4 regions of the Bradyrhizobium sp. CB3481 genome follow, and region 2 is predicted to be linked to each of the others. Evidence: predicted binding sites of a transcription regulator. Region 2 holds the regulator's gene; each other region holds the start of a gene.
The links. Region 2 encodes PhoB, which activates phosphate uptake and scavenging genes when phosphate is short. Its sites were predicted from a motif close to TGTCATNNANCTGTCAT; they were not measured.

Region 1 (5,935 bases), 2.8 Mb from region 2:
GTCGCGGTATCCACGATGACGTCGGCGACGAGGCCTGAAAAATAGATGTCGTTGGCGCCGATCGACAGCAGCACCAGATCGAGCTGGCGATCCGCTTGCCGGCGTTTTGCGGCGCCAACGGCTTCACGCAGCTCGGCGAGTTGCCCGTTGACCGTGCCCTGGCACGCGCCGCTGCCGGATTTCGACGGCAGGCAGTCGCGGGCGCGCTGCGAGCCGAACAGGCCATCGGCGATGGTGGCGCCGGTGCAGGCCAGCGGCAGATAGGTCACGGCGATGTGCGGATATCGGATGGCGAGCGCCAGCGCCGTGCGCGTCTGGTAGCTGTAGAGCGAGCGGTGACAGGCCGGGTTGAACCAGAGCGCGCTTTGCCGTTGCCAGACTGCGAGCGAATCGGGCGCCTCGCAGGCGCGTCCGCCCTTATAGCCCGCGCGGCTCGGCCGATAATATTGCGCAGCCGCCGTTCCGAGATAGGAGCGGAAGCAAAAGCCTTCATCGGCGAGCGCCACCGGCCGGTCCGGATTGCCTTCGCCGGAAGCGATGCTGTCGCCGAGGCCGGCAATGAAGATGTCGCGCACCGCGATCTCGGTGAAGACGCGCTGGCTGCCTTCCGAGCTCGATACGTCGGCGGTCACCACCGTGGTGCGGCCGTAACGGACGCGGAGGTTGACCGGCTCGGCGCAGTCGAAGGCGGACGTCTGCGGGCCGTCGCCATCATCGACCGTCCACGCGCAGGTCGCGCCGACCGGCACGGGTCCGGTCAGGCGGATCACGACAGGATGATCGATCGGTGTCAGGTAGCTTTCCTTGACGTTGTCGCGCGTGCAGGGCTCGCTGACGCGGCCGGCGAGATCGATGCAGAGGCGGTTCACGGTGTTGCGCGCCCAGCCGCGGCCGTCGCTCTGAATCGCCAATGCCTGCTCGGAAGCCAGCACGCTGCGGCCGCGCCCGGTCTCGGCGTGCAGCAGGAAATCCCGCTCCTCGCGGAACAGGCGGAAGCGGTTGCGCACTTCCCAGGAAATCTGCAGCGGCCCGTAGCCGCCGGCGGTCTGGGCTTGCGCCGCGGACGTGAACGCGCCTGATAGCGCGCCGGCAATCAGCGCAGCCGACAGCATCAAAGTAGAGAAAATTCCAGCCATGGCGCCGTTTGACGTTAGCGGTAAGGCAGAAATAAGAGAATGAGGCAGCTTCGCCACAAAAGACCAGCCGCCGCAGATAACGACGCCGTTACCGGCTCACGGCTGCCGGCCTTTGATCATCTGCCGCACCCGAGCCTTGGCGGTACAGGCCTGGGCGAGCCGGCGGCGTTCCTGCCAGGGTTGTATCAGACTGAGCCAGACTTCGCGCGCTCCCATGATCGAAATCGAGATGCCGAACGGGATCAGGAAGTACAGGATCCGGAATACGACCAGTGTCGCCAGCAACTCTTCCCTGCCGAACTGCGGCAGCGCCACCAGCATCGCGGCGTCGAATACGCCGATGCTGCCGGGCGCGTGGCTGGCAAAGCCGAGCAGGGTTGCGAGGATGAAGACCACCGCCAGCGACACGAAGTCGATATACGGCGTCATCGGCATCAACAGATACATGGCGAGGGCGCAGAAGCCGAGATCGACCACGCCGATCAGGACCTGCAGCAGCGTCAATCGGGCGGAGGGCAGCACGACCTTCCAGCCGTTCTGCCCGAGCTCGCGCCGCCCTTCGCCCGTGAGCAGCCAAACGAAATAGGCGCCGATGCCGGCGAGGCAGCCAAGGGCAATCAAGCGGTTCATGGCTGACGGCAGCAAGTCCATCGCCGATGCAGCCTCGGGGTGCCAGGCCATGCCGATACCGAGCACGAACAGATTGCCGAGCCAGAAGGTCAGCCCCGACAGAAAGCAGATTTTGGCGACGTCGATCGCGGTCAGGCCGTAGTCCGAATAGATCCGGAACCGGATCGCGCCGCCGGTAAAGACGGTGGCACCGATGTTGTGACCGATGGTGTAGCTGGTGAAGCTCGACATCGCCGCGATGCGATAGGGAACGTGGTTCTTGCCAATGGTTCGCAGCGCGAAGAAATCATAAAGGGTCAGTGTGCAAAATGCGCCGACCACGCACAGCGCCGCCAGCGCGATGCGATGCGGGGCGATGTCGGTCAGGGCCGTGAGAATAACCCCGGTGTCGACCCCCTTGAGGGTGCGCACCAGATGGGTGATCGCAAGCGCTATGATGAGAAGACTCGCGGCGATTCCCAGCCGTTTCCAGCCAATCTTCTCCTTGAAGCCACGCCGGAGCGCGGTCAGCAGCCGATGCATTCATCCTCCCGGCGGGGCGGCAAAACATAGAGATGGGCCTGTCACGCAAGCGACAGTCGACGGTCAGAGGCACCGTGCGCGAAATCCATAAGCCAAAATCGGGCCCTTGTGCAGCCCTTGACAAACATGGCTTTTGGCTTCGTTCGACGCCTTTGTCATACGCCCCACATATGTCGCCACGTTAACGATTTTGAGTCGCAAGGAGGTCCGTTCCGCGGGCCGTTTTTGCCGCAGTTTCCCGCTCGTTCCATCGCGGCGTTTTCGAGGCCTTAGGAACATCCTTTTCGGGGGCCGGTTAGTTTCTGATCAGCATCGAACAGCGAGCGCGCCGTGCCGGGCAGGACAGCTGCGCCTTGCGTGTTCCCCCAACAAAGGATCATGGCAATGGGACTCTTCACCAAAGACATCAAGACGATGAACGACCTGTTCGTCCATCAGTTGCAGGACATCTATTACGCCGAGAAACAACTTGTGAAAGCGCTGCCGAAAATGGCGGAAAAGGCTACCGACAAGCAGCTGAAGCAGGGCTTTTTGAGCCATCTCGATGAAACCAAGACGCATGTGCAGCGTCTCGAAGAAATCTTTCGCATGCACGGCGCCCAGGCGAAGGCGGTCGATTGCCCGGCGATCGACGGCATCATCGAGGAAGCCGACGATGTGGCCGGCGAGATCGCGGACAAGGATGTGCTGGATGCTGCGTTGATCAATGCAGCGCAAGCCGCCGAGCACTATGAAATCACCCGCTACGGCAGCCTGATCGCATGGGCGCGGCAGCTCGGGCGCAACGACTGCGCCGCCATCCTGCAGCAGACGCTCGATGAGGAAAAGACGGTCGACAAGAAGCTGACCTCGCTGGCCGAGGGCAAGGTCAACCTGCGCGCCGCAAGCTGATCGCTCGCCCGCGTTGAGACAAAAAGCCGCGCGAGGGCCTCTTCCCTGCGCGGCTTTTTCGCGCCAGCGGCCGGCTGCACCCACACTTCGAGCTTTGACGAAGTGTTTTGTTGAAACGGACACCAAATTAACGGCGTTGCCCCCTGAAGGGTGAAGCCATGACAAACCTATCTTCCGGATTGAGACCGGTTCCGGCGGGCGGAGCGTCGACCCGTTCCGAGGCCGCGCCGATGGCGAGCAGGTTCGCAGCGTCGCTGACGCTCGCCGCGATGAGTCTCGGCTATGGCGTCGTTCAGCTCGACGTCACCATCGTCAATACCGCCCTCAATGCCATCGGCATTTCGCTCGGCGGGGGCGTTACCGAACTGCAATGGGTGGTGAGCGCCTACACCATCGCCTTTGCGGCTTTCATATTGACGGCCGGCGCGCTCGGCGATCGGATCGGCGCCAAGCGGGTGTTCATGGCGGGCTTTGCCATGTTCACGGCGGCCTCGGTGGCCTGCGCGCTGGCGCCCAATGCCACGGTGCTGATCCTGGCGCGCTGCGTTCAGGGATTGGCCGCGGCCATTCTGGTGCCGAATTCACTGGCGCTGCTCAGCCATGCCTATGGGGAAGAAAAGGCGCGCGGGCGCGCCGTCGGCATCTGGGCCGCGGGCGCCAGCCTTGCGCTAACGGCCGGTCCGTTCGTCGGCGGCGCGCTGATCGCGCTGGTCGGCTGGCGCTCAATCTTCCTCGTCAATCTGCCGATCGGCCTTGCCGGCCTGTACCTCGCCTGGCGTTTTGCCGACGAGACGACGCGAACGGCGGAACGCGAGATCGACTTGCCTGGCCAGATCGCCGCGATCGTGGCGCTCGGCTCGCTCGCCGGCGCGATCATCGAGGCCGGCTCATTGGGCTGGAATCATTCGCTCGTGATCGCAGGTTTCGCCGTGGCTGCGGCCTTTGCGGCCCTGTTCGTATGGCGCGAAGCGCGAGCGGCGCAACCGATGCTGCCGCTCGCATTATTCAGAAACCGGATGTTTGCTCTGACATCGCTGATCGGCCTGCTGGTCAATGTCGCGATCTACGGATTGATCTTCGTGCTCAGTCTCTACTTTCAGCAGATCAACGGATTGTCGGTATTCATGACCGGGCTCGCGTTTGTGCCGATGATGGGCGCGGTGCTGCCGGTCAATCTGATCGCCCCGCGGCTGGCCGAACGTATCGGTGCGCCGGCCACGATTGCGGTCGGTGCGCTGCTCTCGGCAGCCGGATGTCTTGCGATGCTCGGAATCGAGGCCGGCACCAGCTACTGGTTGATCTGCCTGCAATTGATCGCGCTGAGCACCGGTCTCGGATTGCTGGTGCCGCCATTGACATCGACGCTGCTCGGCAGCGTGGAAAAATCGCGTTCGGGCGTGGCCGCAGGCGTGCTCAACGCGACCAGGCAAACCGGCAGCGTGCTTGGCGTCGCCTTGTTCGGCTCACTGGTCGGCCGCTCCGGTGCGTTCATGGGCGGCCTGCACGCCTCGCTGGGGATTTCGGCCGGCGTATTGCTCGCGGCTGCCGCCGCGATCTGGTGGGGCGGATCGGCGGTAACCGATCGGAAAGGATACTTCGCTCGAAGCGAAGCTCGTTGACGTTCCCGCACATTGATCTCGGCGGCCGGCGTGGGCCGCCGGGTGGGGTATTCATTCACCATCCCTGCAACTGGGCCGCGAAGGTTACGCCAAATATACCAATGGGAATGCTGTTACAGGCCATGGGGGTCTGTAATGTACCGCGTCCTGACTTGCCTCACCACTGAACATGACTGGCGCCTGGTCGTGCTGGCCGGCACCATCTGCTGGCTTGCCAGCGCCGTCGCCATCAGCCTCTTTCATCGCGCCAGGGCTTCGCGCGGCCGGTCGCGCGCGGTCTGGATCGCGCTCGATGCGGCAGTCGGCGGCTGCGGAATCTGGGCCACTCATTTCGTCGCGATGCTGGCTTACGATCCCGGCGCCGGCGCCGGATACAGCATACCGGTCACGCTGCTGTCGCTGGTCTTCGCGATTCTCATTGTCGCCGCGGGCCTTTGCGTCGCGCTGTCGAGCACGCGCCGGACGGTGATCGCCCTGGGCGGCGTCGTCATCGGCGGCGGCGTCGCGGCGATGCACTATACCGGCATGGCGGCGCTCGAGCTGCCCGCGTTCATCGTGTGGTCGACCGGCATCGTTGTGGCCTCAATCGTGTTTGGCAGCCTGTTCGCAGGCCTCGCGCTTCTGGTCGCCGCGCGCTGCGACAATCCCATCCACACCATCGCGGCGACCGGCTTGCTGACAGTCGCCATCGTCTCGCACCATTTCACGGCGATGGGCGCCGTCACGCTCATTCCCAACCCGACGCTCGGCAGCGACGGGCTGTCGATTTCCCCGACCGCGCTTTCGTTCCTGACCGCGGTCGCGGCCTTCGCCATCCTCGGCCTGTCGCTGCTGGCGGCGATGATCGACCGCCGCGCCAAGGGCGAACTGCATAGCCAGAAGGTCCTGCTCGATACCGCGCTCGACAACATGTCGCAGGGACTTTGCATGTTCGACGCGGATGGGCGGATCCTGCTGAACAACGAACGCTATGCCGAAATGATGGGGCGAACCGGCATGACGCTGCAGGGGCGTTTGCTGCTCGACGTGCTCCGGCAGCAGAAGGCGCTCAATCGTTGGGATGGCGATCCCGATCAGTTCGTAGCCCGCGTGATCGCTGCGGCCAAGGCCGGCGAGAGCGTGACGAGGACGGTTACC
Region 2 (5,935 bases):
ATTGTAGCGTTTGGGCTGTCGGGTACGACATCTCGTGCGGCAGTTTTGATCCCTTAAGAGTCTTTTGTGAAAGCGTAAACGTTCGGGCGCCCATATCGCGCCCGGCGAGGGCTAAGGGATTCTGACCGCAGGGATTTTTGAGACGAATGACATCGCGGGCGCTGCCCCAGGTTGGCCGGCGCGACGCGAAGGGAAGCATACGATGACGGTATTGACCTGGTCCGACGATCGCGTCGAGCAGCTGAAAAAGCTCTGGGAAGCCGGATTATCGGCCAGCCAGATCGCCGCGGAACTCGGCAATGTGACGCGGAACGCCGTGATCGGCAAAGTGCACCGCCTGGGCCTGTCCGGCCGTGCCAAGAGCCCCTCCTCGGCCGCGCCGCGGCAGCGCAAGGCGCGCCCCGCCGCCCAGCAGATGATGCGGGTATCGCGGCCGGTGTCGCGCGGCAACACCGCGCTCGCGCACGCCTTCGAGGTGGAGCTGGAGCCCGATCCGGTTGCCTTCGACAATGTGGTGCCGATGAGCCAGCGCCTGTCGCTGCTCGAACTGAACGAAGCGACCTGCCACTGGCCGGTCGGCGATCCCGCAAGCCCGGAATTCTTCTTCTGCGGCGGCAAGGCGCTCACCGGCCTGCCCTACTGCGCGCACCACTCGCGCATCGCCTACCAGCCCGCTGCCGATCGGCGGCGGCAGCAGCCGAAGACGACGCGGTAAGGGCGGGCGCGCGGGATTATTTCAACGATGTCGTCCCCGCGAACGCGGGGACCCATAACCACCGTTGCGCGTGGTTATGCCTCGCTGGGGCTCCAGCGCATTTCGACAATCGAGATTGGTGGTTATGGGTCCCGGCTCAAAGGCCGGGACGACGGCTGTGTGCGCTAAGAGCAAACTGCCTCAACGACGTCGTCCCTGCGAACGCAGGGACCCATAACCATCGTTGCGCGTGGTTATGCCTCGCTGGGGCTCCAGCGCATTTCGACAATCGAGATTGGTGGTTATGGATCCCGGCTCCTGATGCGCAATTGCGCATATGGGCCGGGACGACGGCTGAGGGTGCGGAGATAGCCGTGGAACGCTACTGCGGCTGCTCCGCCTTCGCGAAGCGATCATCGAGCGCGTAGCCGGCGCCGCGCACGGTGCGGATCGGATCCTGCTCGCGGCCGGGGTTGAGCAGCTTGCGCAGGCGGCCGATGTGGACGTCGACGGTGCGCTCATCGATATAGATATCGCGGCCCCAGACGCTGTCGAGCAGCTGCTCGCGGCTGAAGACGCGGCCGGGATGCTCCAGGAAGAATTCAAGCAGGCGGTACTCGGTCGGGCCGAGGTCGATCTGGCGGCCGGAGCGCGCGACGCGGCGCTTCTCGCGGTCGAGCTCGATGTCGCCATAGGTCAAAACGGTGGCGAGCCGCTCGGGACTGGCGCGCCGCAGCAGGCCCTTCACCCGCGCCAGCAATTCCGGCACCGAGAATGGCTTGACGATGTAGTCGTCGGCGCCGGTCGCAAGACCCCGCACGCGCTCGCTCTCCTCGCCGCGTGCCGTCAGCATGATGATCGGCAGCTGCTTGGTCTCGGGCCGCGCGCGGAGGCGGCGGCACAGCTCGATGCCTGATAGCCCCGGCAGCATCCAGTCGAGCACCACGAGGTCGGGCACCCGTTCCTTCAGCCTTGTATCGGCGTCATCGCCGCGTGCAACGGTTTCGACCTCATAGCCTTCGGCGTCGAGGTTGTAGCGCAACAGCGTGGTCAGCGCTTCCTCGTCCTCGACCACCATGATGCGTGCGCTCATCCTATCATCCTCAGCTATTGGGAATGGTCGCAGCAAACGTCGTCATGTCGCCCTTCGGGCGCTTGTCGAGAATCTGCTGCCCCTCGATCATGTAGAACACGGTCTCGGCGATGTTGGTGGCGTGGTCGCCGATCCGCTCGATGTTCTTGGCGCAGAACATCAGATGGATGCAGAACGAGATGTTGCGCGGATCTTCCATCATATAGGTGAGCAGCTCGCGGAATAGCGAGGTGCAGATGGCGTCGACTTCCTCGTCGCCCTTCCACACCGCCATCGCCGCGGGCAGGTCGTGCGCCGCATAGGCGTCCAGTACTGACTTGACCTGCGACTGCACGAGGTCGGTCATGTGCTCCAGGCCACGCATCAGTTTCAGCGGCTGGAAATCCTTCTCCAGCGCCGCGACGCGCTTGCCCATGTTCTTGGCGAGGTCGCCGATCCGCTCCAGGTCGGTGGCGACGCGCATGGCGCCGACGATTTCGCGCAAGTCGATCGCCATCGGCTGGCGGCGAGCGATGGTCAACACCGCGCGCTCCTCGATCAGATGCTGCAGACGGTCGATCTCGACGTCGGAGGCGACGACCCGCGAGCCGAGGGTGACGTCGCGGCGGACCAGCGCGTCAACGGATTCAGAAATCATGCGCTCGGCGAGGCCGCCCATCTCGGCAACGAGACGGGTCAATTCCTGAAGATCGCTATCGAATGCTTTGGCAGTGTGTTCGGAACCCATCTCTGTCTCCTCAACCGAACCGGCCGGTGATGTAGTCCTGCGTACGTCGATCGCCGGGCGAGGTGAAAATCTTGTTGGTGTCGTCGAATTCGATCAGTTCGCCAAGATACATGAAAGCGGTCTTGTCGGAGACGCGCGCCGCCTGCTGCATGTTATGGGTGACGATGGCGATGGTGTAGTCCTCCGACAGTTCCTGGATCAGTTCCTCGATCTTGGCGGTTGAGATCGGGTCGAGCGCCGAGCACGGTTCGTCGAACAGGATCACCTCTGGCCGGACCGCGACGGTGCGCGCGATGCATAGGCGCTGCTGCTGGCCGCCGGACAGCGACAGGCCGCTGGCATTGAGCTTGTCCTTGACCTCGTTCCACAGCGCGCCGCCGCGCAGTGCCTTCTCGACGCGGTCGTCCATCTCGGACTTCGAGATCTTCTCATAGAGGCGGATGCCGAAGGCGATGTTCTCGTAGATCGTCATCGGGAACGGCGTCGGCTTCTGGAACACCATGCCGACGCGGGCGCGCAGCAGATTGAGGTCGAGCTTGGGATCGAGGATGTTGGTCTGGTCGAGCAGCAGCTGGCCGGTGGCGCGCTGGCCGGGATAGAGATCGTACATCCGGTTGAAGATACGCAGCAGCGTGGACTTGCCGCAACCGGACGGGCCGATAAAGGCGGTGACGCGGTTGGTGCCGAGCGTCAGGTTGATGTTTTTCAGCGCGTGGTGCTCGCCATAATAAAAGTTGAGGCCACGCACCGTCACCTTCGGCGCGGCGTCCGGCAGCGGCATCTGTGAAACGGGACCGCTCGCGTTACTCACGGATACGGACAGTTCGGTCATTTGGATGTCCTCTCGGCGCCAAGGATGCGCGCGCCAACATTCAGGGCCAATACGGTAAGCGTGATCAGGAGCGCCCCGGCCCAGGCCAGCTGCTTCCAGTAGGCATAGGGACTCTGCACGAAATTGTTGATGGTGACCGGCAGGTTCGCCATCGTCTTGGTGAGGTCGAGGCTGAAGAACTGGTTCGACAGCGCGGTGAACAGCAGCGGCGCGGTTTCGCCGGCGACGCGGGCGGTGGCAAGCAGCACGCCGGTAATCAGGCCGGCGCGGGCGGCGCGGTAGGCGATGCGCCGGATCACCAGCGAGCGGGGCATACCGAGCGCGGACGCGGCCTCGCGCAGCGGATTGGGCACCAGTCCCAGCATGTCCTCGGTGGTGCGCACCACCACGGGGATCACGATCACGGCGAGCGCGAGGCAACCGGCGATCGCCGAGAAACCGCGCATCGGCACCACGACCGCGCCGTAGATGAACAGGCCGATGATGATCGACGGCGCACTAAGCAGGATGTCGTTGATGAAGCGGATCACCGAGGTCAGCTTGTCGTGCTTGCCATATTCGGCGAGATAGGTGCCCGCGAACAGGCCGAGCGGCGCACCGATGCCGACGCCGATCGCTGTCATGATGATCGAGCCGATGATGGCGTTGCGCAGTCCGCCCTCGGTCGATCCGGGCGGCGGCGTGTCCTGGGCGAAGACGGCGAGATTGAGCCCGGTGAGGCCGTTGTAGAACAGCGTGAACAGGATCAGCGCCAGCCAGGTGACGCCGAATGCCGCGGCGCCCAGGCACAGGAACTTGATGACGATATTCTTGCGGCGGCGGGAAGCGTAGATCGCGTTCATGTCAGTTGCCCGCCTTCTTTTCCAGACGCATCAGCATCAGCCGCGCGGCGGCCAGCACGAAAAACGTCAGGATGAACAGGAGCAGGCCTAGCAGGATCAGGCCGGACTGGTGCAGCCCGTCGCTCTCGGCGAATTCGGAAGCGATCGCCGCCGAGATCGTGGTGCCCGGCGCGAAGATCGAGGACTGGATCTTGAACGAGTTGCCGATGATGAAGGTCACTGCCATGGTCTCGCCGAGCGCACGGCCGAGCGCCAGCATGATGCCGCCGATCACGCCGACCCGCGTATAGGGAATGACGACGTTGCGGACGACTTCCCAGGTGGTGCAGCCGACGCCGTAGGCCGCTTCTTTCAGGACCGGCGGCACCGTCTTGAAGACGTCGACCGAGATCGAGGTGATGAAGGGCAGCACCATGATGGCGAGGATCAGCGAGGCGTTGAACAGGCTGAGATAGGATGGGGGGCCGGCGAAGATCGCGCCCAGCACCGGCACGCCGTCGAACAGGTTGATCATGAGCGGCTGGAAGGTGTTGGCCAGGAACGGGCCGAGCACGAAGAAGCCCCACATGCCGTAGATGATCGAGGGAATGCCGGCGAGCAGCTCGACCGCAAGGCCGATCGGGCGGCGCAGCCATAGCGGACAGATTTCGGTGAGAAACACCGCAATGCCGAGCCCGACGGGAATCGCGATCATCATCGCGATGACGGAGGTGATCAGCGTGCCGTAGACCGGGCCAAGCGCGCCCAACACCGGCGGATCGGCCGACGGTGCCCAGCGCTGGGTCGTGAGGAATGCCAGGCCGTATTCGCGCAGCGCCGGCCAGGCGCCGACGATCAGCGAGAGGATGATGCCGCCGAGGATGAGCAGGACCGAGATCGCGCAGATGCGCGTGATCCAGTAGAAGGTGACGTCGCCGACCTTGAACGCGCTCAGGGCCCTCGCGCGATCGTAAGGTCCGGCAGCTTCGATTACGTCGCTATCAACCGCCATTTCTGCCACGCCCGATCCCCTGTACTTCTACTTGATCTTGCTTGCCCCGTCTCGTGCCCCGGATGCGGCGCAACGCGTAGCGGTGCCAAGCCGGGGCCCAACTTGATGGGTGACGCGTTCTTGGTGACGCGTGGGTCCCGGCTCTGCGGCGCAGCGCACCGGACGATGCTTCGCATCGCCGGGGAACGCTGCACCGCGTCCGGGACAAGGGACCTCAGCTCTTGATCTCGGCCGACCAGGTCTTTTCGATCTGCTTGACGACCGAGTCCGGCATCGGGATGTAGTCGAGCTCCTCGGCCATCTTATCGCCCTTCTCGAACGCCCATTTGAAGAACTTGATGGCTTCCTGAGCGGCTGCCTTGTCGGTGGCCGACTTGTGCATCAGGATGAAGGTCGCGCCGGTGATCGGCCAGGAGGCATCGCCCGGCTGGTCGGTCAGGATCACATAGTAATTCTTGGCACCGGCCCAGTCGGCATTGCTAGCCGCGGCCTGAAACGCCCCAATGGTCGGCTGCACCGTCTTGCCAGCCTTGTTGACGACCGCGCCATAGGTCAGCTTGTTCTGCTTGGCGTAGGCATATTCGACATAACCGATCGAGTTCTTGGTCTGGCTGACGTTGCCGGCGACGCCTTCGTTACCCTTCGCGCCGACGCCCGTCGGCCACTCGACCGCGGTACCGGCACCGGCCTTCGCCTTCCACTCGGCATTGGTCTTCGAGAGATAGTCGGTCCAGATGAACGTGGTGCCGGAGCCGT
Region 3 (5,935 bases), 2.2 Mb from region 2:
GCGCCGTCCGAGAGCTGGCTGGCATTGCCGGCGGTGACGTATTTGCCGGGACCTTTCACCGGCTCGAGCTTGGCGAGGCCTTCGAGCGTCGTCTCCGGGCGATTGCACTCATCGCGGTCGACGACATAGTCGACGATGCTCTCGGCTTTCGTCGCCTTGTCGACCACCTTCATCTTGGTCTTCATCGGGACGATTTCGTCCTTGAACTTGTTGGCCTGCTGCGCGGCCGCCATGCGGCGCTGAGATTCCAGCGAATATTCGTCCTGGTATTCGCGGCTGACCTTGTAGCGCTCGGCGACGATGTCGGCGGTGTCGATCATCGCCATGAAAATATCAGGCGCGACCTTGAGCAGCTCCGGATCGATCGATTCCTTGGGCGATCCGCCGCCCGGAATAGAGATGCTTTCGACGCCGCCGGCCACGATGCAATCGGCGCCGTCCGAGCGGATCGAGTTGGCGGCCATCGCGATCGTCTGCAGGCCGGACGAGCAGAAACGGTTTACGGAAACGCCCGCGGTCGATTTCGGCATGCCGGCGAGCAGCGCGGCCTGGCGGCCGATGTTCGGCGCGCCATGCGCGCAATTGCCGAGATAGCAGTCCTCGACATATTCCTTGTCGACGCCGGCGCGGTCCACCGCGTGCTTGATGGCGTGGGCCGCCAGCGACATCGGCGGCGTGATGTTGAACCCGCCGCGGCCGGACTTCGCCAGCCCCGTGCGCGCATAGGAAACGATGACAGCTTCACGCATTTGAAAGACCTCCCTGTGGTGCGATCCAGTATGGACTGGGGCCGCGCCCGTGTGTAGCCAAAACCCGAATTCCGGCATGCGGAACAGAATTAGCCCGCAAGCCGGCCCGAAGCCGGGATTTGCACAACGCCCCTCGTTCGGCAAGGGTGCGCGACGAAAGACGCATGGGTGGGCTATTTCACTGAGCGAAATTGACCGCTATTGAAATCGCTGGCGCGCAAGCTGCGGCGAAAATCAAGATCATGTGGGGGTGCGATGGTAAGGGCGTTGCGACAATGGCTGGATGCTCACGAGCTGCCTGCGATCATCGCCGCCGTGCTTGGCGTGGTTATTGCGCTCTCCGTGCTGATGGTAGTCGGCGGCTATCTCGTTGTGAGGCCCTGAGGCCGCGCCTCAGATGTGCTGCGCCATGATCTGGCCGGGCCGCGCATCCGGACGCGGTTCGATATCGACCGACCAGAGATCGCTGTTGTCGACATCCTTCAACGTCACCGTCATCACCTCGGTCTTGCCGTCGATGTCGACGCGGCCGAAGAACTGCATGCCGTAACAGGGCGCGAGGTTCTCGCCGCTGCAGCCCTTCTGGAACATCGCCTTCGGGCCGAACGTATCGTCGAGCGGGGCCGGCGCCCAGGTGCCGGCATGCAGCGGACCACTGACGAACTCCCAGAACGGCTCGAAATCCTGGAAGACGGCACGGTTCGGATCGTAATGATGCGCGGCGGTATAGTGCATGTCGGCCGTCAGCCAAACGATGTTGCGGATGCCAGCGCGCTTCACGAACGACAGCAGATCGGCAATCTCGTGCTCGCGCCGCTCCGGCGGGCCGTTGCCGAGCGCGATGGCGTCCTCGCTGACGAGGCCGATCGGCATGTCGGCGGCGATCACCTTCCAGGTGGCGTTGGATGCGACCAGTTCGCGCTTCAGCCAAGCCAGTTGCGCCGCGCCGAGGATGCAGGCCCCGCTCTGGTCGCCCTTGTTGAAGGTGGAATCGCGGTAGCTGCGCATGTCGATCATGAAGACGTCGAGCAGCGGGCCGTAGGCAATCTTGCGGTAGATCCGGTCATCCTCTTGCGCTGCTACGGCGCGCATCGGCATGAACTCATGGAACGCGCGGCGCGCCCGCGCCACCAGCAGCGAAGAGCCGTCCTCGGCATAGCCGGTCCCGTCGGCCGTGCCGACCGGCGCCCAGTCGTTGGTCACCTCATGATCGTCCCATTGCGCGAACAGGGGGACGGCGGCATGGAAGGCGCGAAAGTTCTGGTCGAGCCAGTTGTATTTGTAGTTGCCGCGGAACTGCGCGAGCGTTTGCGCGACCACGGATTTTTCCTCGGTGACGATGTTCCGCCAGGTCCCGCCATCCGGCAGCTTCAATTGCCGCTCCACCGGACAGTCCGCATAGATGTGGTCGCCGGAATGGATGAAGAAGTCCGGACGGTTGTCGAGCATGGTGCGGTAAGTCCGCATCCCGCCACGGCTTTCGTCGATGCCCCAGCCCTGCCCGGTGGTATCGCCAGACCAGGCGAACGACACTGAGCTGCGCGCCACAGGCGCGGTGCGGAAATGCCCGAGTTGCATCTCGCCTGCGAGCCCCTGCCCATCGATGTCTTCGAATCGCACGCGATAGAAAATGTCCTGCCCGGGCGGCAGGCCGTCGAGCAGCGCCTTGGAAGTAAAATCCTGGTCTGGCATCGCGTTGGCGGAAGCGGTTGAAAGGATGCTGCTGAAATTCTCCGATGTCGAACACTCCACCTGCATGCGGGCGGCGCGGTCAGCGCGTGCCCAGATCACGGCGGAATGATCCGAGACGTCACCCGATTGAATGCCGCTCGTGATCAGCGGCCGGTCGGCGGCGCGGCTAAGATAGGGTCTGGCGAGACTGCCGAGACCGGTGACGGCGCATGTTGCGGCGGAGCGGACCAGTAATTGACGCCGGTTCAGGCTTTGCCCGGCGCGAATCGCAATCGGCATCGAAGCACCCTCGTCGAATCACGACGACGGTGTGCCCGAGCAATTTGAATGCTGGCCGAAGGTTTTACGACAGGTGGATGAAGGTGAAGATGAGTAGGATGGGTAGAGCGCAGCGAAACCCATCATGGCTCCGCGCAAATGATTGATGGGTTTCGCTGCGCTCTACCCATCCTACGAAATGCTACCGCTGCCAGTCGCAGATGCCGCCTGAATTGCACGGCCAGGTCTGGATCCGCGTATCGCGCGCCTGGGCGTCGAGCGGATTGGAGTGGCGACGCGCCAGCTTGGTGCGGGCCATGCCGCGTGGCTTCTCGGCGCGCGTCTGCGCGACCTGCACCTTGCGCTCCGGAGTTTTACGGACAACCACGCGCTCGGTCTTCACCGGCTTGCGATCGGTTCGCGCTTCGATGCGGACGGGCGCGAATTGCGTCTCCGGACCGAGCCGCTTTGGTGAGAGCAGAGCGCTCGAAGGATCGAGGCTGAACAGTTCGCCCGCGCGATACTCATCCGCCAGCGCGGCGCTGCCCGACATCAGGAGCCCCGTGCAAAGCACAGCCGCAAAAGCGCTTTTCAGGACCATCAGCGGTCTCCTGAAATCCAATCAAAAACTGAAGAACAGGCATCATGTAGGAAGCCGGCCGGATAATTCCAGCCGGTTCCTGCCGCAGGGTCAGCGATGCGTGATCCCCGCTGTGGAAAAGTTCACGTGCCGGATGAAGATCGCTACTCGGCCGCCTGCGCCACCGGCTGGCCGATCGCCGCTTCCAGCCGTGCGCACTCAGCGCGGTATTTGGCGACATTAGCTTCCTTAATATGGCCGTAGCCGCGAACCAGTTCCGCGGATTTCGCTAGCGCTACTAGCCGCGGCCAATCATACGGTTTGGCCCGGTCGAGCTGACGGAAGATCATCGCGGAATATTCACCCGGCAGCACACGCTCCATCCGCCGCTCGGCGGTGTAGCCGAACGGATCGAGCCTGGTGCCGCGCAGGAACTTGAAGTGGGTGAGGAGCTCGAAGGCGGTGAAAATCCACGGGCCGAACTCGCGCTTTTGCAGGCGCCCGGTCACCGCATCGCGCGTCGCCAATAGCGGCGGCGCCAGGCTGACCTTGACGCCCGGCTGGCCGTCGAACTGGTCCCTCAAAGACTTTGCGAACTCGCCGTCGGAATAGAGCCGGGCGACTTCGTATTCGTCCTTGTAGGCCATCAGCTTGAACAGGCCCTTGGCGAAGGCTTCAGTGAGTTCATGCGAGCCCGGCGCGGCCTTGGCCTCCGCCACCCTGATACGCTCGACCTCGGCGAGGTAGCGTTTCGAATAGGCCTCGTCCTGATAGTCAGTCAGGAACTTGGCGCGGAAAGCGATGCTCTCATCGAGCGTCCGCCTGGCCGGCGCCGCGCCCGAACTCTTGAAGCGTGCCGCGCTGACGACGCGCGGCAGGTCGTGGGCCGCGAGCCGGCCCCAGGAGAAAGCGAGCTTGTTCATCTCGATCGCCGCGCCGTTGAGGTCGATCGCCTTCATGATCGCCGCCAGCGACAGCGGGATGGCGCCGCGCTGGAACGCAAAGCCGAGCATGAACGCGTTGGTAGCGATACTGTCGCCCATCAGCGCGGTGGCAAGCCCGGTCGCATCGAGAATGTCGAGATCAGAGGCGCTGACGGCCTCATTGAGCGTATCCCGCATCGTCCCCGCCTCGAAATCGATGTCGGGGTTGATGACGAAGCTTGCGGTCGGCAGCAGGTCGGCATTGACGATCGCCCGCGTCACGCCGCGCTCGGCCCGACTCAGCGCCGGAATGCTGGTGGCGACGACGATGTCGCAGCCGAGGATCAGATTGGCACCGCCGGGCGCGATGCGCACGGTGGAGAGATCATCCGCAACAGGCGCGATGCGGACGTGGCTCATCACCGCGCCGTTCTTCTGCGACAATCCCGTAAAGTCGAGGGTCGAACACGCCCTGCCCTCGACATGCGCGGCCATGCCGAGCAGCGCGCCGATGGTAATGACGCCGGTGCCGCCGATGCCGGTGACGAGGATGTTGTAGGCGCCGTCGAGCGCCGGCACCGTCGGCGTCGGCAAATCGGCGAACAGCGCCGACGGATCGGCCGCCGCGCGGTCCGCCTTGCGCAGCTTGCCGCCATGCACGGTGACGAAGCTTGGGCAAAAGCCTTCGATGCAGGAAAAGTCCTTGTTGCAGTTCGACTGGTCGATCCGCCGCTTGCGGCCGAACTCGGTCTCCAGCGGCTGCACCGAGACACAGTTGGAGGCCTGCGAACAGTCGCCGCAGCCCTCGCAGACGCGCTCGTTGATGAAGATGCGCTTCGGCGGGTCCGGATAGAGCCCGCGCTTGCGGCGGCGGCGCTTTTCTGCAGCACACGTCTGGTCGTAGATCAGAACCGTGAGGCCCTTGACCTCGCGCAGCTCCCGCTGCACTGCGTCGAGCTCGCGGCGGTGATGGATGGTTGCCCGTGGCGGGAAATAGTTCGCCGGATATTTGTCGGGATCGTCGGAGACGATGACGAGTCGCTTGGCGCCTTCCGCCGCCACCTGATGGGCGATCTGCGACACCGTCAGCCCGCCTTCGGCCGGCTGGCCACCGGTCATTGCCACCGCGTCGTTATACAGAATCTTGTAGGTGATGCTGACACCGGACGCCGCCGCCGCACGAATCGCCAGCAGGCCGGAATGGGTGTAGGTGCCGTCGCCGAGATTCTGGAACACGTGCGGTTCGCTGGTGAATGGCGCCTGCCCGATCCAGCTCACGCCTTCGGCGCCCATATGCGAGATTGTCTGCGTCCGGCGGTTCGGTACCGAGAGCGCCATGCCGTGACAGCCGATGCCGGCCATAGCGCGGCTGCCCTCAGGAATTTTGGTCGAGGTGTTGTGCGGGCAGCCCGAGCAGAAATACGGCGTGCGCTGCAGTTTTGCCGCACCGATGCCTTCCGCGGGACGATCGAACGCCTCCAGCTTGGCCAGACGCTGCTCCAGCGCCGGGCTGCGATGGCCGACCTTGCGCAGCCGCGACACGACGGCCGCCGCGACCATGGTCGGCGTCAGCTCGCCTTCGCTCGGCAGCAACATGGCGCCCGTCTCGTCGCGCTTGCCGACCACGGAAGGCCGTTTTGAGGCATCCGTATTATAAAGGATGCGAACCAGTTGATCCTCGATGAAGCCGCGCTTCTCCTCGACGACAAGCACATCCTGCAGGCCTTCGGCGA
Region 4 (5,935 bases), 3.9 Mb from region 2:
ACGACGCGGTCGCGGGCTTGCACCAGGTAGACCAGCAGGTCGAACACCCTTGGGCCAATTGCAATTGCGGCCGAGCCGCGGGTGAGCTCCCGCCGATTAAGGTCGAGTACGTAGTCGGCAAACAGGAACTGCACCTTGGGCCCTTTGGTCGCATGCACCGGTGGCGAGCACTGCGGCATAGCGCCAAAGCACCACCGCCGGCAAGTCAAGGCATTGAGAGCACGTTGACAATCGGAAATATATCTAGATTTCTTGAAGCGGCACGATTCGCTTTCGGTCCTGCGATCGGGCCACACGGCAAATGGGCTTCTCCTCTGAATTTATGGGTTCACGCCCTAGCAGGCGGTGCCGGTCGTTCTCAGCTTCGAACGATCGAGCCGGCGCGGCCGACGAGCCGCGCCAGTTGCTTGAAGCGGCTGCCGACGCGGTCGGCGACGAGATCGACCATGCGGTGCTCGAACACCAGCATCAGCTTGCGGCCGCGGGTGCGGAAATGCGTCGCCGGCAAGACGCCAGTGCGTGCGGCCGAGATCAGGTGTGCGACACGGAACGCGGCGCCGAGAAGGCGGGCACGCTCGTCCATCGCCGGAGTCAGCAGCTCGCGGATGTGTTCCGGCGGCTCGTTCTCTTCGCTGAGACCGGCATAGCGATAGAACACCGACAGCGCGACAAAGGCGCGGCCCTGATGGCTGATCGAGCCGAAATTGCCGTTGGTGATCAGGCTCAGCGTTTCCTCGCCGCGGTGGTCGGGATGCACACGCCAGCCGATATCGGAGAGCAGGCAGGCGGCGTGGCGCAGGCGGCGGTCTTCCTCGGTCTCGCGCAGCCTCACGACGCGCACCAGGCGATCGGTCCAGGCCACCAGTTCCTCGGCATGGCGCGCCGAGCGCGACAATAACCCGTTCAGGGTTTGCGCGGCGCAGATGAATCCATCCTTGGCGCGCTCCTTTGGCAGGAGCATCTCGTAAAGCAGGCCTTCGCGCACGCCGAAGGTCGAGAACACGATTTCCTTGGGACGGCCGATGCGGATGATGTATTCGAGCACCAGCGCGGCATAGGTCAGTAGCGGGCGCCGGGCATCCGCAACCACTTCGATGTCAGCGAGCATGTTGGCGGCGGCAAGCCGGCGCAGACGTCTGGCGAAATCGAGCGCGTCGGAAGCCGGTATCGAATAGCCGTGCATCACGCGCAGCGGATAACCGCTCTGCACGATGTGGATGCGCGCCAGCGCGCGCCAGGTGCCGCCGACCGCATAGAAGGTGCGACCACTGCCGGCCTTGAGTTGGGCGACGCCGGACAGCGCGTCGCGAACGATGCGCTCGGCGCGCTTCAAGGATTTGTCCGAGAGGTCCTGCAGCGCCAGGCTTCCGAGCGGCAGCGTGACGCCGCTGTGGACGCGGGTGTTCTGCACGTCGATCAGTTCGAGTGAACCGCCGCCGAGGTCGCCGACAATGCCGTTGGGATTGTGGATGCCGGAGACGACGCCGAGCGCGGATAGTTTGGCCTCGCGTGGTCCCGACAGGATCTGAATGCGCGCGCCGCAGATGCGCTCGGCCTTGGCGATGAAGTCCGGGCCGTTCTTGGCGTCGCGGCAGGCGGCGGTCGCGATCGCGAACACGCGGCCGACCTGCTGAATCCTGCACAGCGCCCGGAACCGCCGCAGCGCGGTCAGCGCCTTGGTGACGGCGTCTTCCGCCAACAGGCCGGTGCTCTGCACCTCGCGGCCGAGGCCGCACAACGCCTTCTCGTTGAAGATGGTGACGAGGCTGCGCGCCATCGTCTCATAGACGACGAGACGAACCGAGTTCGAACCGATGTCGATGACGGCGACGCTGGAAGCGCGCTTGCGCGGCCGCTTCACGGCCGCGGCCCCTTAAGACGATTGCTGACGCTCGTTGCGGCGCGTGAGGCGGCGCGGCGAGGATTCCTTGAGAGACTTTCCACGACCAGACAGGCTCGGATTCGTCATGAAATAATTGTGCAGGTTGAACGGCTCTTCGCCTTTCGCGGCCTTCATACGCGTTGACGACCCATCCGGCAACAACTGCCAGCTCTGCTCGGTATCCTTCAGGTTCGCGACCATGATCTGTTCGAGAACCTGCTGATGTACCGTGGGATTTTGCAGCGGACAGAGCACCTCGACGCGGCGGTCGAGGTTTCGCGGCATCATGTCGGCGGAGGAGATATACACAGCCGCCTTGGGGCCGGGCAGGCCTTGACCCATGCCAAAGCAGTAGATGCGGCCGTGCTCCAGGAAGCGGCCGATCACCGATTTGACGCGGATATTGTCTGACAGGCCGGGCACGCCGGGCCGCAGGCAGCAGATGCCGCGCACCACCAGCTCGATCGACACGCCGGCTTGGGAAGCCTCGTACAGCGCGTCGATGATGTCGGGGTCGACCAGCGAATTCATCTTCATCCAGATCGCGCCGGGCTTGCCGTGCCGGACGTGATTGGTCTCGCCCCTGATGTGTTCGATGATGCGCTTGCGCAGCGTCAACGGCGACACGGCCATGCGCTCGATGTCGCTGGGCTCTGCATAGCCGGTGATATAATTGAACACCCGGGCCGCATCGCGGCCGATGATCGGGTCCGAGGTGAAGTATGACAGGTCGGTGTAGATGCGCGCGGTGACCGGATGATAATTGCCGGTGCCGGTATGCACATAGGTCGTGAGGTTGCCGCCCTCGCGCCGCACCACCATCGACAGCTTGGCGTGTGTCTTCAGTTCGAGGAAGCCGTACACGACCTGCACGCCGGCGCGTTCGAGGTCGCGCGCCCAGCGGATATTGGCCTCTTCGTCGAACCGCGCCTTCAATTCGATCAGCGCCGTCACCGACTTGCCGGCCTCAGCTGCCTCGGCTAGGGCGCGCACGATCGGCGAATTGTTCGAGGTGCGATAGAGCGTCTGCTTGATGGCGACGACGTCGGGATCGCGCGCGGCCTGCTGCAGGAACTGCACGACGACGTCGAAGGATTCGTAAGGGTGATGGACGATCAGGTCCTTCTGCCTGATCGCAGCGAAGATGTCGCCGCCATGGTCTCGCACCCGCTCGGGGTGGCGCGGCACGTAAGGCGTGAATTCGAGGTCGGGACGGTCGAGCCGCGTGAGCTGCGAGAGCTCGTTCATCGCCAGCACGCCGTCGACCAGGAAGACCTCGTCATCCGCCGCCGCAAGCGCCTGCCGCACAAAGGCACACAGTGCTTCCGGCATCTTGGCTTCCATCTCCAGGCGGATCACCGAACCGCGCCGGCGACGCTTCAGCGCAGTCTCGAACAGGCGAACCAGATCTTCGGCCTCTTCCTCGATTTCGAGTTCGGAGTCTCTGATAATGCGGAAGGCGCCCTGGCCCTTCACCGTGTAGCCGGGGAACAGGCGGCCGATGAACAGGCCGGTGGCCTGCTCCAGCGGGATCAGGTGCACGGCGCCATCCTTGCCCGCAGGCATGCGGATGAAGCGGTCGATCTTGCCGGGCATGCGGATCAGCGCGTTCATCGCCTTGCCGTCTGACGTACGCGACAATTGCAGGGCGATGGTGAAGCCGAGGCTCGGAATGAACGGGAAGGGGTGCGCGGGATCGATCGCGAGCGGCGTCAGCAGCGGGAAGATGTTGTGGAGGAAGTGATCCTCCAGCCAGCTCCGCTCCGCCTTGGTGAAGTCGTGGCCGTCGACCAGCTTGATGCCGGTGTCCGACAGCGTCGTGCGCAGGTCGCGCCAGATCGCCTGCTGGTCGGAGGCGAGTTCCGAGACCGTCTTGTTGATCAGGGCGAGCTGCTCGGACGGCGTCAGCCCATCGGGGCTGCGTTCGGCAATGCCTTCGCGGACCTGCGCCTTGATACCGGCGACGCGGACCATGAAGAACTCGTCAAGGTTATTGGCAGAAATCGACAGGAAGCGGACCCGCTCCAGCACCGGGTGGCCGGGATTGACCGATTCCTCGAGCACGCGGCGGTTGAAATGCAGCCAGGACAGCTCGCGGTTAATGAAGCGCTCCGGGCTGGCGGCGATCGCGGGAACTGTCTCGGCAGGCGTCTCTTTTTCTTTTATTTCAATAACTTGTGCCGATTCCATGAGGCTTTGATCCATCTCGGGCGAGGACGCAGACGCTTAAATCAGGGATGCGTCGACACCATGTGATATTCCGATGACGTTTCAATGACATTGATGTTCCGCCCAAATCCACCGTCAAGGCGGCGGCAGGCAGCACGGGATACCGCTCAGATGTTGCGCAGGAGTTCCACGGCCAGGGCCCGGGTAACCGGCCGGCCGAGCCGCAGCGCCTCGGTATCCAACAGCTCGACCGCCTGACGGGCGGCGGCGTAGGAGCGCTCGATCCGGCTGACGAGGTAGCTGACGACCGTTTCGTCGATGCTCATTTGCCGGTCGGCGCAGAATTTGACGATCAGGCCGCGCAGCAGGAGATCATCGGGCGGCGACAGCGACACCACGGGTACGGCGCGCAGGCGGGAACGGAGATCGCGCAGCTCGATCTCATAGGCCGACGGCGGAACGCGCGCTGTGATCAGGATATAGGCCGCATCCTCCCGCGCCAGGTTCAGGAGATGAAATATCGCGCGTTCGTCGAAGTCGGCGGGTTTGAGGTCTTCGACCACCAGCGCTCCGGTAGCCAGCGCACCCGGCACGGAAGTGGGGTTCAGCGCATGTGCCGCCGTCGAACGCGCGCCGGCCTGTTCGGCCCAAATCGCCGCAAGGTGACTCTTGCCGGAGCCTTCCGGTCCCACCAGCAGCATGACGCGGTTCGGCCAGTCCGGCCAGCTTTCAATCAGCGCGAGCGCGGCCTCGTTGGCCGGACCTTCCAGGAAATTGTCGCGGGTCAGGCTCTCCGCATGCGGCAGCGCGAAGGCAAGCTGACGAGGTTGAACGCGAACTGCCACGCAGGTCTCCAGGCCGGAATCTTTGGGCATTCATAGCGTTTTCAAGCGAAATGGCTACCGGGTGGCGTGAAGAAAACGCATCAAAATAACAGAAGAAGCTAGCGCGCTTCGATCGTGCTCATGTGCCGCACCCATTCGACGAGATAGAGCGAGACGGAAGCCAAGGTAAAGACCGTGACGAATCCCATCAGGATCACGTCATAAGGCGCCGGCCTGAAATCGAAGCCGAGCGAGGCCAGCACCAGCGCCGCGAACGCCACCTGCGCCACGGTGTTGAGCTTCGAGACCATCAGCGGTTTCATCGCGACCGGCTTGTCGAGCAGCCATGACACGATCACCGCGGCGACGATCATGATGTCCCGGGACACCACAAGGATGACCAGCCAACGCGGCACCGCGCCCCAGATGCCGAGCGCGACGAAGATGGACACCAGCAGAGCCTTGTCGGCGAGCGGGTCGAGCAGGGCGCCGAGCTCGCTCGACATGTTGAAGCGCTTGGCGAGGAAACCGTCGATGGCATCGCTGACCCCGGCAATGACGAAGATCGCGAAGGCAATTTCCATCTGGCTGGACACGATCGCCCAGACGATGACCGGCACCAGAATGATGCGCCCCAGCGTAATGATATTCGGAATACTCAACTCGGTCGCTTCCCGGCTCCCGGCCTTAGATCCGGCCCCTGGCGGGTTCTGCCGGTTCTTATCTACATAGTATATGCGCTGGGCCCTTGCGAGCCATTGCAGGATCGCTGAATTCCTCGTAACCAGCCGTCATCATACTGGAATTTGGGCATGAACGACCGCAAAAACGGGCTCACTTACGCCGATTCGGGGGTCGACATCGACGCCGGCAACCGCCTCGTCGATCTCATCAAGCCGATGGTGCGCGCCACCGCGCGGGCCGGCGCCGACGCCGAAATCGGCGGTTTCGGCGGCCTGTTCGACCTCAAGGCCGCGGGCTTCAAGGACCCGGTGCTGGTGGCGGCGACGGACGGCGTCGGCACCAAGGTCAAGATCGCGATCGAGACCGGCCTGCATGG

Region 1: QA643_RS29235 (YbhN family protein) is a predicted target of PhoB. The motif match lies at 2,442-2,458, and genes of this name have one in related genera.
Region 3: QA643_RS31500 (alkaline phosphatase D family protein) is a predicted target of PhoB. The motif match lies at 2,787-2,803, and genes of this name have one in related genera.
Region 4: QA643_RS22425 (RNA degradosome polyphosphate kinase) is a predicted target of PhoB. The motif match lies at 4,146-4,162, and genes of this name have one in related genera.

Annotation. Positions count from the first base shown of each region.
Region 1 covers NZ_CP121647.1:5,970,451-5,976,385, reverse strand. The annotation lists gene QA643_RS29240 (hypothetical protein) at 1-1,136, opposite strand, end outside; gene QA643_RS29235 (YbhN family protein) at 1,233-2,288, opposite strand; gene QA643_RS29230 (ferritin-like domain-containing protein) at 2,673-3,179, shown strand; gene QA643_RS29225 (MFS transporter) at 3,410-4,798, shown strand; gene QA643_RS29220 (EAL domain-containing protein) at 4,934-5,935, shown strand, end outside.
Region 2 covers NZ_CP121647.1:702,613-708,547, reverse strand. The annotation lists gene QA643_RS03315 (GcrA family cell cycle regulator) at 203-715, shown strand; gene phoB (phosphate regulon transcriptional regulator PhoB) at 1,077-1,787, opposite strand; gene phoU (phosphate signaling complex protein PhoU) at 1,798-2,514, opposite strand; gene pstB (phosphate ABC transporter ATP-binding protein PstB) at 2,525-3,346, opposite strand; gene pstA (phosphate ABC transporter permease PstA) at 3,343-4,188, opposite strand; gene pstC (phosphate ABC transporter permease subunit PstC) at 4,190-5,179, opposite strand; gene pstS (phosphate ABC transporter substrate-binding protein PstS) at 5,394-5,935, opposite strand, start outside.
Region 3 covers NZ_CP121647.1:6,497,622-6,503,556, forward strand. The annotation lists gene QA643_RS31495 (acetyl-CoA C-acyltransferase) at 1-749, opposite strand, end outside; gene QA643_RS31500 (alkaline phosphatase D family protein) at 1,143-2,720, opposite strand; gene QA643_RS31505 (hypothetical protein) at 2,902-3,300, opposite strand; gene QA643_RS31510 (indolepyruvate ferredoxin oxidoreductase family protein) at 3,444-5,935, opposite strand, start outside.
Region 4 covers NZ_CP121647.1:4,601,195-4,607,129, reverse strand. The annotation lists gene QA643_RS22435 (winged helix-turn-helix domain-containing tetratricopeptide repeat protein) at 1-134, opposite strand, end outside; gene ppx (exopolyphosphatase) at 359-1,861, opposite strand; gene QA643_RS22425 (RNA degradosome polyphosphate kinase) at 1,874-4,072, opposite strand; gene QA643_RS22420 (DnaA/Hda family protein) at 4,219-4,896, opposite strand; gene QA643_RS22415 (CDP-alcohol phosphatidyltransferase family protein) at 4,995-5,537, opposite strand; gene purM (phosphoribosylformylglycinamidine cyclo-ligase) at 5,688-5,935, shown strand, end outside.